4 regions of the Nitrincola iocasae genome follow, and region 4 is predicted to be linked to each of the others. Evidence: predicted binding sites of a transcription regulator. Region 4 holds the regulator's gene; each other region holds the start of a gene.

What was found. The regulator FNR, encoded in region 4, switches genes on or off when oxygen is low (the NO sensors DNR and NnrR bind a similar motif). The targets are predictions, from matches to a motif close to TTGATNTANATCAA.
Positions count from the first base shown of each region.
Region 1: a site for FNR is predicted at 2,752-2,765, ahead of nifJ (pyruvate:ferredoxin (flavodoxin) oxidoreductase). Genes of this name have one in related genera too.
Region 2: a site for FNR is predicted at 2,037-2,050, ahead of F5I99_RS14880 (histone deacetylase family protein). Genes of this name have one in related genera too.
Region 3: a site for FNR is predicted at 1,188-1,201, ahead of F5I99_RS15350 (cytochrome-c peroxidase). Genes of this name have one in related genera too.

Region 1 covers NZ_CP044222.1:1,151,460-1,155,529, reverse strand. Annotated here, with positions in the region: gene F5I99_RS05345 (TRAP transporter permease) at 1-507, shown strand, start outside; gene F5I99_RS05340 (FadR/GntR family transcriptional regulator) at 473-1,291, shown strand; gene F5I99_RS05335 (DMT family transporter) at 1,425-2,342, shown strand; gene nifJ (pyruvate:ferredoxin (flavodoxin) oxidoreductase) at 2,851-4,070, shown strand, end outside.
Region 2 covers NZ_CP044222.1:3,229,841-3,233,910, forward strand. Annotated here, with positions in the region: gene F5I99_RS14870 (NlpC/P60 family protein) at 1-432, opposite strand, end outside; gene F5I99_RS14875 (DEAD/DEAH box helicase) at 618-1,967, shown strand; gene F5I99_RS14880 (histone deacetylase family protein) at 2,157-3,080, shown strand; gene F5I99_RS14885 (TRAP transporter large permease) at 3,115-4,070, opposite strand, start outside.
Region 3 covers NZ_CP044222.1:3,326,574-3,330,643, reverse strand. Annotated here, with positions in the region: gene F5I99_RS15355 (imelysin family protein) at 1-1,100, opposite strand, end outside; gene F5I99_RS15350 (cytochrome-c peroxidase) at 1,281-2,486, shown strand; tRNA gene F5I99_RS15345 (tRNA-Arg) at 2,446-2,521, opposite strand; gene flgN (flagellar protein FlgN) at 2,577-3,062, opposite strand; gene flgM (flagellar biosynthesis anti-sigma factor FlgM) at 3,071-3,382, opposite strand; gene flgA (flagellar basal body P-ring formation chaperone FlgA) at 3,518-4,070, opposite strand, start outside.
Region 4 covers NZ_CP044222.1:2,435,822-2,439,891, reverse strand. Annotated here, with positions in the region: gene queE (7-carboxy-7-deazaguanine synthase) at 1-61, opposite strand, end outside; gene F5I99_RS11270 (recombination-associated protein RdgC) at 110-1,024, opposite strand; gene F5I99_RS11265 (adenine phosphoribosyltransferase) at 1,030-1,578, opposite strand; gene fnr (fumarate/nitrate reduction transcriptional regulator Fnr) at 1,622-2,389, opposite strand; gene hemN (oxygen-independent coproporphyrinogen III oxidase) at 2,498-3,886, opposite strand; gene F5I99_RS11250 (sulfite exporter TauE/SafE family protein) at 3,947-4,070, opposite strand, start outside.

The DNA.
Region 1 (4,070 bases), 1.3 Mb from region 4:
GTCCTGATTGTATTGGTAGGCCCGGCGCTGACCAATGAGTTTGGTATTCCATTACTGGTCGCACATCTGCTGGTGTTCTGGTACTCCCAAGACTCCAATGTTACCCCGCCGGTGGCACTGGCGGCATTTGCCGCCGCCGCTATAGCTGGAAGCAAGACCATGGAAACCAGTGTACAGTCGTGGAAATTTGCCAAAGGCCTGTATCTGATACCACTGTACATGGTATTTAATCCGGAAATCATCATGGGAGGTACCTGGCCGATGCTGATCTGGAAAGGTGCTGTGATCATCATCGCCTTGGTTGCCTTTGCCGCGGCTATCGAAGGCTTCCTGTTCACCTGGATAAAACACTGGATGCGCCTGATCCTGATAAGTTGTACCATTGCGCTTTTCTTCCCGATTATAATGGTCCAGGCAATCAGCGCCGTACTTGTCATCCTGCTGCTGTTGTTCAACTACACACAGGAACATCGTGCCACTGCTGCCAGCCTCACCAAATCAGGATAAGCTATCACTGACAGAAGAGATGTTGATGAGCAAGGCACTGACAGCCGCTGAGTTTCCAAAGCGCATGAAGCGCGCTGATCAAATCGTCGAGGCGGTCAAACGCTGGGTGGTCACCCAAGACATCCAGCCGGGCGACCGCCTGCCGAATGAAAAGGCCCTCACTGAACTGTTCGAGTGCTCCAAGGGAACCGTGCGGGAAGCGTTGAAATCACTCGAAGTTCAGGGGCTGATCACCGTACGTACCGGCCCTAACGGTGGTGCCATACTGGCCGAAGTCCCCTATGGGCATGCCTCGCAAATGCTGCGTAACTTCCTGCACTTCCAGCACACTAGTGGTCCGGATATCTACGGTCTGCGCAAACTGATAGAACCAGAAATTGCCGTCCTGGCAACCGATAAACTCTCCGATACCGACCTGGAAGAACTGCAACGCCTCACCGACCTTTGTGCCACAGCACCCACAGATATCCAGCAACGCCTGGACCAACGTATGTCCGAACTGGACTTCCACATCCTGCTGGCCGATCGTTGCGGTAATCCGATTTTAGGCTTTATGGGTCGTTTTCTGAATGATCTGCTCAAGGATCTTGTGATATACAAGAAAGTACAACTGCCGGAGCAGATCGAGTTTTCAAAATCCAACCTCCAGTACCACCATGCACTGGTGAAGGCATTCCACCAGCGTGATACCCAGCAGGTCCGCCAACTGATGCTGGAACACATGCAGGCGGCTGAAGCCTTCAACATAGAACTCGAAGCCCGACTTTCAACACAATTTTTGTAGGAGCTCACTTGTAGGAGCCCGCTCTGCGGGCGATGTTTTTTTCGCTCGGGGACCGAGCTCCCACAGACCGAGCTCCTACAACCGAGCTCCCACAGACCGGGCTCCTACAAAAATAACAATGGGATTTAACACCATGTTCAACCGCTTACCACTGCGGCTTAAAGGTTATCTGATCACCGGAGCCGGGGTTGTCATGCTCTCTCCGGATGCCTTGATTGTTAAAGACACTCAGGTAGACATACCCGTGTTCGTGTTCTGGCGTGCGTTGCTAATGATCTGTGTACTGACCCTGCTGGCCTTCTGGCGCTATAAAACCCAGCTACCCGCCGCAATTACACGCTGTGGCAGTGCGCTGTGGATCTGCCCCCTTGCCATAGCCACCAGTTCCTGGGTGTTTGTCGGCGCCAACCGGCTCACTGCCGCCGGGAACGTGCTGGTCATCCAGAACATGGCGCCACTGATTGCCGGACTGCTGGGATTATTCTTCTTCCACCAGAAACTGCGGCTGCAAACCTGGATCGTTATCCTCTTGTGCATTGCCGGTGCCATCATGATGCTATCGGGCGAAATGGAAGCCGGTAACCCCATGGGCCTGTTGATCGCCGCCATCCTGCCCATCTCCATGGCGATCAACACCACCGTTGCCAGCGCACAAAAAGGTATAGATACCACCGTACTCCTGCCTTTTGCCGGTATTGCCATGTTAATTCCCGCCATCCTCATGGGCGGCGTGGCCATGCCCCCCTGGGACGACATGAAACGCATTCTGCTGCTCGGGCTGATCTTTCTACCCGCCGCCTACTACCTGATTCAAAGCGGTCCGCGCTACATTACCGGGGCCGAAGTCAGCCTGATGCTGATTCTGGAAACCCTGCTCGGCACTCTGTTGGTGTGGTGGTGGGTCGGTGAACTGCCAACGACCATGGCCTTCCTCGGTGGTGGCCTGATTCTGCTGGTACTCACCTCCAGCGCCCTGCTGGATCTCTACCGCATGAATCTGAAATCCCGCCGAGGTGTTCCAGATCCAAGAGATCTGGAAAAAACCTCATAAAGCATCGGCGTCACCCACCAGCTTTTGCAGTAACGCATTGGTTCTGGAAAACAAAACACTAGTTACCTCATTAAGGGTGCCACACTGGGGTACTAGTATCACTTTAGAGTGACACGCTTTTCGTCGTCCATGACCGCTCCACTGCCGCCGTCCTGGCGGCAGACGGTCACTCCAAAGCGATACCACCACCCCGCTCAAAGCCCTGTGCCAGCTTAAAAAAACAACTGCTTGGTAATGGTATATACCGCCCGAAAATGTTGTTTTTTAAACTTTATGCTGGCACCCAATATATAGAGGGCTGATGGGACCGGGTTTGGCTGACCCTGTGCGCCAAGGATGGCGCACTGGAGCCCCCAGGGATGGGTTTACGGCGCGTCAGACAGGCCCGGTCCCATTAGCCCAAGCCACATTGTTATAGATCAAGTATAGTGTGATTAACCCCTGGATAATCACCCCATTTAAGACTAGCTTTAAAGGTACAAAAAGGCTTTATTGACAGGAGCTTACAATGAGCCCGAAACAACTGACCCTGGATGGTAATGAAGCAGCAGCGCGGATTGCACATGCCACCAATGAAGTGATTGCCATCTACCCCATTACGCCCGCCTCGGTGATGGGTGAAGTCGCCGATGCCCTGTCGGCGGAAGGTCAGACCAACCTCTGGGGCAGTATTCCCAAAATTGTCGAGATGCAAAGCGAAGCAGGCGCAGCCGGTGCGATTCATGGTGCCCTGCAAGCCGGTTCACTCTGTACTACGTTTACCGCATCGCAAGGCTTGCTGCTGATGCTGCCGAATATGTACAAAATTGCCGGGGAACTCACCCCCACGGTGTTTCATATTGCCGCACGTTCCCTCGCGGCGCAGGCCCTGTCTATCTTTTGTGATCATAGCGATGTGATGGCCACTCGTGGCACCGGCTTTGCACTGCTAGCATCGAATTCTGTGCAGGAAGTGCAGGATATGGCACTGATATCTCAGGCGGTATCACTCAAAAGTCGCCTGCCGGTGCTGCATTTTTTTGATGGTTTTCGGACCTCACACGAAATCGTCAAAATCGATACCCTCAGCGATGAACAGATTCGCGCCCTGTTGGATGAACGCTGTATTCACAACCACCGGGCCCGTGCCATGAGTCCGGATCATCCGGTGATACGCGGTACCTCACAAAACCCGGATGTGTATTTTCAGGCGCGCGAATCGGTTAACCCTTACTATCAGCAGTTCAGTCAGCATTTAACCGAAGTGATGCAAGCGTTTGGAAAGCTTACCGGGCGTCATTACCAACCCTATGAATACTATGGTGCGGCCGATGCCAAGCAGTTGATTGTGCTGATGGGATCAGCGGTACAAACGCTGCAGGAAACGGTGGATCATCTGAATGCCACCGGTGAAAAAACAGCGGTGCTGGCTGTACGCCTCTACCGCCCAATGGATCCACAAAAATTACTAGCGTGTCTCCCCGCCTCCATCCAATCCATCGCCGTACTGGATCGCTGCAAGGAGCCAGGCAGCGACGGTGAGCCGCTGTATAAAGATCTGGTCACACTGATCGCGCAAGCGGTAAGCCAAGGTACCGCTCCCTTCACGCATTTGCCAAAAATCTGTGGCGGTCGCTATGGCTTATCGTCCAAAGAGTTTACCCCCGGGATGGTCAAAGCCATCTTTGAGATGCTGAAAGCACCCCAGCTTAAGCAGGGCTTTACCATCGGTATAGACGATGACCTGAG
Region 2 (4,070 bases), 790 kb from region 4:
GTTATCAAGTTTGGAGATCATTACACCGCGACTGGTAGAAGCATGTAAAAACTCACCTGCACCCAGATAAATCCCAACATGCTGGTTACGTCCGGTTCGAAAAAATACTAAATCCAGAGGCTGTAGAGCCTGGCGTGTGACAACGTCACCCACAGCAACTTGCTCACTGGTAGTGCGAGGTAACTGCACGTCAAAGGCATCGGTAAAGATGCTCTGCACCAGCGCAGAACAATCGATACCCTGCCTATCATCTCCACCCAGTCGATAAGGGGTGCCAGCCCAGGCTTGATACTGCTGCTCGAGCACCAGGCGGATATCTCCCTGCATCCCCACTATTTCGGGAGCTGACGTCAATGGCTGGCTGACTTGCCGCCCTGTAGAAAAACAACCTGTCAGCAGCAATAGTAAAGTCAGAAGTAATATATTACGCATAAATATAAGATTAGTATGAGAATAATGCGCTAAAATAACTGAAAACCCCGATACCAACAAGTGAATTATATTATTCAACCCGGCACAGACACCTCAACATTTTCATGACAACTCACGCTTTTATCCGACAAAGCAGCCTATTTCTGCTAGCATTAGCGCAATTACAAGCAGGAGAAAGACCCTAAGTGTTTACTGATATCCAACTCAATGAGCGCCTCCAGAAAGCCCTGGATGCTCAAGGCATTACCGCACCGACTGCCGTCCAGCAAGCCACCATTGCCCCCGCTCTCAGTGGCAGGGATTTAATGATCAGTGCGGTGACGGGCAGCGGCAAAACCTATGCCTTTCTTTTGCCTATGCTGCAACGCTTTATTGATACACCCTCGCCCAAAACAGCGACACGTGCACTGATTCTGGCACCTACGCGAGAGTTGGCCGAACAGGTTTCAAAATCCTGTGAGCAACTGGCTGCCTTCACCCAGATTAAATCATTGAGTATATATGGTGGTGAAGGGTTTAAAGAGCAGGCAGCAAAACTACGCAAAAACCCGGAAATTCTGGTCGCCACACCTGGCCGCTTGATTGAACATTTGGAACGCCAGACTATCGACCTCAGCGATCTGGAAGTCCTGGTACTCGATGAAGCTGACCGTATGCTGGACATGGGCTTCAGTGAGGATGTACTGAAAATAGCCGCACAATGCCGCCCAGAGCGTCAGACGCTGCTGTTCTCAGCCACACTGAATACTGGTGACATCCGCAGCCTGACCGAACAAGTGATGAACAACCCTGAATCACTGTTACTCAGCGATGCCCGCACACAGGTTGAAGCCATTACCCAGCAAGTGATCCTGGCCGACGATGTTAAACACAAAGAGCGCCTACTCAACCGCTTGCTCAGCCATGAACCCTACAGCCGCGCCTTGATATTCACCAATACCCGTGTTGCGGCTGATCAATTGGGCAATGTACTAAGCTATCAGAAGCATCGCGCCGCCGTGTTGCATGGCGATATGGACCAACCCAAGCGACGCCAGGTACTTAAGCTGTTTCGCGAAAACCGCATACAGATACTGGTCGCCACAGATGTGGCCGCGCGCGGACTGGATGTAGAAGGTATCGATCTGGTGATTAACTTCGCCATGGCTCGTAGTGGGGACGACTATGTGCATCGCATCGGCCGTACAGGGCGTGCAGGTGAAAGTGGTACCGCCATCTCATTGATCTCACCTTCAGAATGGAACTTGATGTGTAGCATTGAACGTTATCTTCGAATCAGCCTTGAACGCCGCACGCTATCAGGTTTCGAAGGCAGCTTTAAAGGACCGCTTAAAACCAAGGCGTCAGGCAAGGCCATAGGCAAGAAAAAACGTCCGGAAGCTAAAAAGCAGGACGATGATAAACCCAAGGTTAAAAAACGTCTGCGGGATCAAAAAGCCATAGGCAAGCGCCGCAAGCCTCAAAATACTGAACCTCAGACCCTTGACCAGGGCTTCGCACCCCTGAAAAAAAGAAAAGCACCTGACGCTGGGTGAAACATCAGGTGCTAAAGGTACAGTTCTATGCTGTGACTGAGAGTCTATCGTCACAGCGGACTGCATTACCTGATCTGCATCAACAAATTAGTTGTCTCTGATTAATTTATACAAATACAACTTTCGCCTAACGCTCAATCGTGCGGTTTTCCTCTAAAATAGACTTAGAGATGAGGAGAAAAATAATTTATGACAACTGCATACATTACGCACGAAGACTGCCTGCTCCATAATATGGGGCCGGATCATCCGGAAAGTCCGGTGCGTTTGCAGGCAATCCGCAAGGTGCTGGAACGAACCGGTCTTATGGACCATATGGACCAGCTTACAGCGGTGCCTGCATCAGCCGAGCAAATTCAGCTGGCACACGCCAAGCTGCACCAGAAAAAACTGGAAATGAAGGTCCCACGTGAAGGGGTTGTCTATACCGATGAGGACACCGCTCTCTGCCCTCACTCCCTTGATGCAGCTCATTTGGCGGCGGGTGGCGTCATACTGGCAACCAACCGGGTTCTGTCAGGGAAGGCACAGAATGCCTTTTGTGCGGTTCGGCCACCAGGCCACCATGCAGAATACAATCTCCCTATGGGCTTTTGTTTTTACAATAACGTGGCTATAGGCGCCTGCCATGCATTATTGCAGGAAGGCATCGAACGCGTTGCCGTGCTCGATTTTGATGTGCACCATTGTAATGGCACTGTGGATATTTTCAAAGATCGCCCAGAGGTATTGGTATGCTCAACCTTCCAATACCCCTATTACCCGGAACGCTATTGCGAAATCGACCGTCCCAATATAGTCAATTGCCCGATTGCGGCTCATTCAGATAACAGCGTGTTCCGCAAAGCGATTGAAGAGCGCTGGCTCCCGGCGTTGGAAGCACACAAACCAGATATCATTTTCATCTCTGCCGGGTTTGATGCGCACAAGGAAGACCCTATGGCCGATTTAAACCTGGATGAAGAAGATTATCGCTGGGTGACACAACAGATAATGCAGATGGCGGAAAAGCATAGCCACAAACGCATCGTCTCAGTGCTGGAAGGTGGCTATAGCCCAGTAGCACTTGCTTTCAGTGTACAGGCACACCTTGAGGTTCTGGCAGGCTTTTAGAATCTGTGAGGGCATCCTGCCCTCACACTTCATATCAACGCCCGTATATCATATCCGGCAACCAGGTAATTAGGCCTGGGAAAATAATCAGCAGCGCAATCGCCACGACCTGAAGCACCACAAAAGGCATAGCCCCTTGATATATATGCCGCGTGGTAATGGCATCCGGCGCCACCCCGCGTAAATAGAAGAGTGAAAATCCAAACGGCGGCGTCAGGAAGCTGGTCTGAAGATTAACAGCCACCATAACCCCTAACCAGATGGGATCGATATCCATCATCAATAAAATCGGAGCCGTAATCGGGATAACCAGAAAGATAATTTCAAAGGTATCCAGAATAAAGCCCAGCAAAAACATCAGCAGCATCACAAAAATGATAGCCCCGAGCTTTCCGCCCGGCAGGCTGTTAAGAAAATCACTCACCAGCTCTTCACCACCCATCATCCGGAACACCAGCGAAAATACCGACGCACCGATCAGAATAATAAAGATCATCGTTGTGGTATTGGCGGTAGCAAACATCACCTGACGCAGGTTTGTAAAGGTCAGTTTGCGTCGTACCGCTGCCAACAGAATGGCACCGACAGCACCGACAGAAGCCGACTCCGTAGGCGTCGCCACCCCCCCCAGTATTGAGCCCAGTACGGCAATGATCAGGACCAAAGGTGGCAACAGAGTAAAAATAACATCATGAAACAGACGCTTGCGCTCCGCAGCTGTTACTTCCAGCGCGGGACAGGTTTCAGGATGGCGAATCGCTTTGTAGATCATATAGAGCATATAAATGCCCACCAGCATCAGCCCGGGAATGAATGCTCCGGCAAACAAGTCACCCACTGAAACGGGCGTCGGCGCGAAATTCCCTTTGGACATCTGCACCTGCTGGTTGACCCCAGCCAACATGTCACCCATAAAGATCAGCACAGTAGACGGCGGAATAATCTGCCCCAAAGTGCCTGAAGCACAGATTACGCCAGTTGCTAATTTAG
Region 3 (4,070 bases), 890 kb from region 4:
TCAAAAGTGTTGCCTTGTGCAGCCGCATCGACAATCGCTTGGGCAGCAGCCTGCGTTTCGGAAAGTTCGGTTGACAGCTGTTGTTCAACTTCAGGTGCGCTTGATCTCAGCATATCAGCCAGAGATGCGCCTTGAACAACTGAGCCGTCGACACGGGTATATTGCCCCTGAAATACGTTGTTGATCCCCAGTACGTCGTAGAAGTGAGAGTTGTGAGTGTTGTCAGAAAAACAATCATGCTCTTCTTCCGGGTCATGCAGCATCAGACCGAGTTTGGTACGTTCACCAGCCAGTTCGCCATAGGACAAGCTGCCCATACCGGTCAGAATTGTTGCCAGTGCACCTTTTTCGCCTTTTTCAACTAGCTCTACACGGGCTTCGCCACCCTCTTTCCAGTTATCGGCCATCTCTTCCAGGTCAGAAATCAACAGGTCTGTCGCCACTGTCAGGTACTCTCGGCGGCGGTCACAGTTGCCACCGGTGCAGTTTTCCAGACTGAAGTCGGTAGCAGGTCGTTCACCGGCTCCGGTTTCAGTACCATACAGATCCTGCCCCCAGAGCAGAAACTCGATGGCGTGATAGCCGGTTGCAACGTTGGCTTCAATCTCATCGATTTCGTGCAGGGTTTCTGACAGGAGTTCGGCGGTAATTTCTGTTGTATCAACTGTTTCATTACCCAGTTGAATGGAGGTGTTAGCAATCACGTTGGCGGTGTAGAGTGCATTTTCATCAGACATATCGCCATAGCTGCTACCGTCAACATAATCAATCAAGCCTTCGTCGAGAGGCCAGGCATTAACGCGGCCTTCCCAGTCATCAACTATAGCGTTGCCAAAACGAAATACTTCGGTCTGCTGATAAGGGACGCGGGATGCAATCCAGGCTTCGCGGGCTTCCTGAAGCGTTTCTTCGGTGGGGTTAGCTAGCAGACTATCGATTTTGTTCTTGAGCGCTTGTGCGGTGGTGACAGAGTCGCTGTAGCCAGCTTCTGCTATGTCGGCATAGGTTTTTAATACAGCGGCAGGATCCGCGGCCATGGCCTGGTGTGTGGCACCTGCTAAAGCGAGCCCTACGTAGAGCAGACTGAGTGTACGTTTCATAATGATCTCCCGTGTTGGATTAGATAAATATCCTATATGATAATCATTACTGTTACAATTAACTATGTTGTTAAGTTTTGTTGATGCATGATCTGTATCATGTTTTGCTGCCAATTACCGGTATATAGTGCTTTTCTTGGCAAGTGTTTTACGGCGCTGTAGAAGTGAGTGGGGAATGAAATGAAAAAAGTAAACGTAGTAAATCTGTGTGGGTTAGCTTTATTGCTGGCAGCATATAGTGTGCTTATGCTGCCCGCCTTGGCTGAGGATTCCGTGGTTACCGGTGCATTATCCAAAAAAGAGCAGTTAGGACAGTCTTTATTCTTTGATCCTGGTTTGTCACAAACTCGCAGTCAGTCCTGCGCAACCTGCCATGCGCCGGATAAGGGGTTTTCAGATCACCGAGGAGAAGGCGTTGCGGCGGCTGTTTCTCTGGGTGATGATGGCAAATCTCTGGGAGACCGGAATGCTCCTGCTATTGGCTATGCAGCTTTCATCCCCCCGTTTCACCGCAATGCAGATGGGGTGTATGTGGGAGGGCAGTTTTGGGATGGTCGCGCATCTACGTTGACAGATCAGGCAGAAGGACCTCCGCTTAATCCTATTGAGATGGCACTGCCAGATAAACAGACCCTGGTGGCTCGATTAGAACAAAATCCCGTCTATCAACAGCTATTTACTGAGGTCTATGGTAACGATATTTTTAACAATGCCGACTCTGCCTATAGAGCAGCGGCTGATGCGATTGCCAGCTTTGAGCAGACCTCAATGTTCGCCCCTTTTGATTCAAAATATGACCGTTATCTGCGAGGCGAGGTTAGCCTGACACCCGAAGAAGATTTGGGGATGACCCTGTTCTTTTCGCAGCAGTTTACTAATTGCAATCTATGTCATCAGTTGCAGTCTTTGCCGGGTAGCGAGCAGGAAACCTTCAGTAATTATGAGTTCCATAATATTGGCGTTCCTGAAAATACGGCTTTGCGAGCATTAAATGCGGTGCAAACACCGGATGAAGGGCTTTTGGCGCATCCGGAGGTGACAGATCCACAGCAGCGGGGTAAGTTCAAAACACCAACATTGCGTAATGTGGCAGTAACAGCACCCTATATGCACAATGGGGTTTTCAAAGATCTGCGTACGGTGGTGTTGTTCTATAACAAGCACAACAGCCGTAAGGTGTCCATGCAGATTAATCCGGAAACCGGTGAGCCTTGGCAAGAGCCTGAAATAGCTGAAAATATCTCTCTGGAAGAGCTGGAAACGGGCCCCGGACTGGATGATCGGCGTATAGATGCTTTAGTGGCGTTTCTGGAAACCCTGACGGATCAGCGTTATGAACATTTATTGGCCTCCCCGCAGGGACTCGAACCCCGATCTGACCCTTAGGAGGGGTCCGTTCTATCCGGTTGAACTACAGGGAGAAGGCGCGGCGGGTATTGTACTGAGAATCGGGGTGGCTGACCAGTGTGTGAGGGGTTAGGCTTTACCTATACTACGTTGCGCTGCGTAATTGCCTTTGCTGCCAGCCGGATCATAAAGCACATTGGAGCCTTGCTGTCCTTGTAATAGGGCCAGTAGCTGGTCAACGTTTTGCTTGCTGCGGGATAGAATCTGTTCGTTACGTTTGCTGGTTGCGCGAACGTTATGGAGCTGTTGCTTTAGTTGCAGCCAATCAGCTAAAACAGCTTCACGCAGGGAGGCAGGAAACTCAGCGGAAAAGCTCTCAAAACCGGCCTCAGAAGGCGAGAAGCCTGCCAGTGTTAATGTCTGATTGCGTTCGCGAATATTGTTTTCAATCTTGAGCAGTATGTCATGCTTATTGCGGGTAGTTTGCTTTAGTCCTTCAAGATCACGCTGTTCCAGTACCGCGTGCTCTTGCTCAAGAATTTCTTGGAGCGAACTGAAAAGCAAACAACCCTGATGAGTCAGGGTTGCAAACTGTTCATAGAGATTTGTAGGCATAGAGTTGATCAACTAAAAAGTTTTTCGAACTGTAATAGTTTATCGGCAACGCGTTCATTGCTGATATTGTAGCTACCATCTGCAATAGCGGCTTTTATCTCAGCCACTTTTTCGGCATTAAAATCCGAGCTGTCATCAGCCTGTAATCTGGCGGACTGCAGAGCCTGTGCTGCATCACTAAGACGAACAGTATCCGCTTTAGATGCGTGTGTATTGTCAGCATTACCCTTGTTTTCGGGCTTGGCAGATGTTTGTTCTGCCTGTTTGCCGCGGGCGGCTGTCGTCTGGTTTGAGGACAGGCCGTTCAGTTCAATAGCCATCCTGAATCACCTCGTAATCTGGTTATGCTGTAGTTATCGGTCAGCCGTTTATTTTCTTTAATGTTTCTTTAATGTTTTTTTAATATTTTTGCGGCTGCACAGCATGAATTCACACAGTATAGCAAAAACAGGCTATTAAGGTACCTGAACAACACCTGGGGCAGTGATGACTGCACGTATCTCTATGCCGGTTTGTTCGTTTTTGACGCGTATTTGCTCGCCTGTCAGGCCATCCTCCAGCGCTATGCCTGAGGTTCTGATAACCAGCGATCCGCGCCTGGACTCAAGTGATACCTGATCGCCCCGGGATACAGCCAGTGCACGTTCAATCATGCGCGACGAGATAACCTCGTCGCTGCCCATTGGGCGCCTGACCTGCTTACCGACAACATCCTGCTCGCGAGTGAAATAATCACCATTCATGCGTATCACATTCTGCTCGACTAAGCGTATGTCAGAAGGTGCTATGCGGCTGTTGCGAGATAAGGGGCGACTTGTCACAATGACATCAACGAGTTGGCTTACTTGGGCGGTAACAAACAAGCTCCAGAAAGAGGGAGTGTGGCAGGTTACTTTCGCTGTAACCCGCTGACCACTGTTAAACGGTAGGCTGATTTCGAGTGGTGCCTGGCAGCGGGGCAGGTCCAGAGCAGGATTTACAGGATTAATTGTTGCTTCAATCCGGCTT
Region 4 (4,070 bases):
GGCGACCCGCATGTGCACCTTCTCCCTGCAGGGTGTAGAAGCTTTCTTTTACGCTGTACATGACGGTACTCTGTTTGGCGCTGAGTTAAAAAACGAATTTCCCGGCAGATTAATCGCTGACAGGTTCGCCACCGAAGCTGTTTGCCAGTGCCGGTAGCAGGCGAGTCATTTCCAGTCCCATACGGGTAACCGCGGCATCAAAGTCTGCCACTTCGTCTTCCGGACGGTCGTGTTCCAGTTGCTCATTATACTGGTCCGTCAATTTGAGGCGGTGAAGGGTCAGATCGGCATGCAATACAAAGCTAAGTTGCTCTTCCCAGGTAACCGCAAGACGAGTGACCTGCATGTCAGTATCCAGATGCGCACGTATTTCATCACTGAATAATGGTTGCCCCTTGATACGAATGACGCCCCCCTCGGCAGAGGTGTCGCGTAGCTCACATTCATCATCTACTTCAAAGCCACTGCTGACCTGGTGGATATCCTGTAACCACTGTGTCATCACACTGGCTGGAGCCTGATTAACATTCAGGGGTTTTACTTTGAGTGAGCCAAGGGCCTCGCGTAATGCATTCAGTAACAGCTCACCCCGGTTGAAACTGCCAGAGTCGATCAGCAACCAGCCTTGCTCCGGCATTAGCAGGGCACGGCAACTCTGGCGCTTGGAGAAAGCGCGTGGTAACAGTTCCAGCACGACTTCATCTTTAAGTTGGTCTTTCTCTTTTTTGTAGACTTTGCGTGCGTCAGCGGCCTCTATACGACTGACTCGTTCCTGCACCTCATCACGAATGACACTGGCTGGCAGAATACGCTCTTCCCGCAACAGGGTGATCAGCATAAAACCGCTGCTGGTGAACACTAAAGAATCAGCAAAAGGGCAGGGAGCTACCCAGCCACTGCGCTGTAATTCATGGCGTCCACAGGGGGTGAAAGGGTGTTCTGACAGCGCTTTTTCAAGAATTTCCGGTGACAGGGTTGAATCAGGTTCAAAGCGGTAGCAAAGCAAATTTTTAAAACTGTTCATGATTGTTACAGGCCCTCATAAGCCAGCAGGCTAAATACGGCGACATTACTGTCCTGGATTTTTTGAGAACCCATCAGGTCGGGCAAATCAATCAGTGAGGCGACTTCATGAACCTTGCCACCGAGCTTGTTGATCAGGGATAAAGCGGCCATGACCGTGCCACCGGTAGCAATCAGATCGTCAAATACCAGCACGTTAGCTTCAGCTACTGGCTGTAGCGCATCTGTCTGCATTTCGATGGCAGCGGTACCATATTCTAAATTGTATTCCTGAGACAGAGTGTCGCCGGGCAATTTACCTTTTTTTCGAATCAGTACCATCGGCAGATTTAACTGATAAGCAACCACTGATCCAAGAATAAAACCCCGGGCATCAATGCAGGCTATGTGGGTTATATCCGTGTTCATGTAGCGCTGGATAAACGCATCACAAACCATGCGCATAGCCTTGGGATCTTTAAAAACAGGAGTCACATCACGAAAAATGACACCGGGTTCCGGCCAGTCAGGGATCGAGCGGATCACCGACTTGATATAGAGTTCGTCGTAGGACATTTATGTCTCCGAAGGCAAGGGATTCAGCTTGTGGATGCGCTGATTAGCGGCCGCTCTTGCAGGCATTATCAGTAGATTGAGCTTCGCCTGAGTGCTCGTTGAGCTTTTCACTGTCCAGGATTTCAACTTCTTTTCCATCTACATGGATCAGTCCCAGCGTCTGAAAACGGGTAAATATACGGCTGATGGTTTCAACGGCGAGTCCCAGATAGTTGCCTATCTCGTTACGTGACATGGATAACCGGAAGAAGCTGGCTGAATAGCCGCGTTCATGAAATCGCTGCGATAGCTTCAGCAGGAAGCTGGCTACGCGTTGTTCGGCATTTTTCTTCGATAACAGCATCATCATCTGTTGGTCGTTACAGATTTCCTTGCTCATGGTACGCAGTAACTGACGTCTGAGTTCTGGCATGTGTCCGGAAAGTTCATCCAGGCGTTCAAAGGGAATTTCGCACACCGTAGTGGTTTCCAGCACTTTAACTGATACTGGGTAGGTCGATGTATCGTAAGCACTTAAACCGACCAGTTCACCGGGGAAAAAGAAGCCAGTGATCTGCTCTTCACCGTCATCGGTAATACTGTAGCTTTTTACCGAGCCAGCACGAATGGCATAAACGCTGCCAAAGGTATCACCTTGGCGAAATAGGTGCTCACCCTTTTTTAAGGGTCGACTTTTGTCGATGATCGTATCCAGCCGTTCCATTTCTGTCATGTTGAGTGACACCGGCAGGCAAAGAGAACTCAAACTGCAGGTACTGCAATGCACCTGATTCAGGCTGTGGAGCTTACCCGTTGCTTTTTTATTTTCCATTTGCTTACTTTCCCGTGAACTCATAGTTATAGGCACCATTATGTAACATTTCTGCGGCAGGGTGAAGGCTGCACCAGAATAGTTCAGCCTATTCTGCTAGCGCCGATGTTAAATAATGCGTGAATAACCCCGTGTCGGCTGTTGTTTGGGTATGTAAGCGTCGAATGCCATACAAATACGGCGGATGAGCAGACGACCCGAAGGGGTAACACTGATATGGCGTCCTTGACGCTGAATCAGACCATCGTCTTCAAACTGAGCCAGTTCTGCTAACTCTGCAGCAAAGTATTGATCAAAGTTTAGATTGAAACGTTTTTCGATTGCAGCAGGATTCAATTCAAAGTGGCAAATCAGCTGGTTAATCACCGCTCCTCGGATAAGGTCATCATCAGTCAGACAGACCCCGCGTTTGATGGCGTGCTGCTGTTGTGTCACCGCTTGCGTGTAGGCTGCCAGGTCGTGTTCATTCTGGTAATAAACCCGGCCTATCTGGCTGATTGCTGAAACGCCCATGGCCACCAGATCACATTCAGCATGCGTTGTGTAGCCCTGAAAGTTTCGATGCAGTTGACCTGCCGCCTGAGCCAGTGCCAAGCTATCATCGGGTTTGGCAAAATGGTCCATGCCGATATAGACATAACCTGCGTCCAGCAGTTTATCAATAGTGTTTTGTAGTATCGCCAGCTTGGTTTCCGGCGAGGGCAGTTCATCTGAATTGATATGTTTTTGAGAGCGAAAACGGTCCGGGAGGTGGGCGTAGTTAAACACTGACAGGCGATCAGGATTCATGCCGATGACTACGTCCAGGGTCGCATCAAAACTTTGCTCAGTCTGATGCGGCAGACCATAAATCAGGTCCATGTTGATGGATGAAAAGCCCAATTGTCGCGATTTATCCAGAACTGCCTGGGTTTGTTCCAATGGTTGTACGCGATTGACGGCACTCTGCACCTTAGGGTCCAGATCCTGCACCCCTAAGCTGATGCGGTTAAAGCCTGTTTTGCGCAACACCTCCAGTGTTTCCGGGCTGGCTTCGCGTGGATCGATTTCAATCGAATAATCCCCTTTGTCATCATCACGCAGATTAAATTGACTGCGCAAAGCAGACATAAGCTCATGCATTTGCTGGTCGCTGATAAATGTCGGTGTACCACCGCCCCAGTGCAACTGATCCACGATCCGGTCATCACTGTACCATTGTGACAGCTGCTTCATTTCGCGATAAACAGTTTCGAGGTAAGGTTGAGCCCGGTCACGATTGCGGGTGATAACCTTGTTGCAGGCACAGTAATAACAAACATGGGCACAAAAAGGGATATGAACATAGAGTGACAAGGGGGCAGACTTGTCAGCTGAAGCTTGCCCCTGGGTAATCAGCGATTCAGGTGAAAGTGCCGGATCAAACTGCACTGCTGTCGGGTAGGAAGTATAGCGTGGGCCTGACAGATCATAGCGTTTAATCAGATCCATATTCCATACAATGCGGCTATCGTTTATCACCAAAAATACCTCAATTTAATCAATCTTTAAAACTTTGTCGGTGTCAGTCTGCTGATTCTACAGGTTGAACAGACTGTTGAGTGGCAAAGTGTAAATACCAAAGCCAATAATCAGTGCGCCTGCTATCTGGCGCGTCAGGCGTTTCTGCATCAGACTACGTACCTGGCGGGCGAGCAGTCCA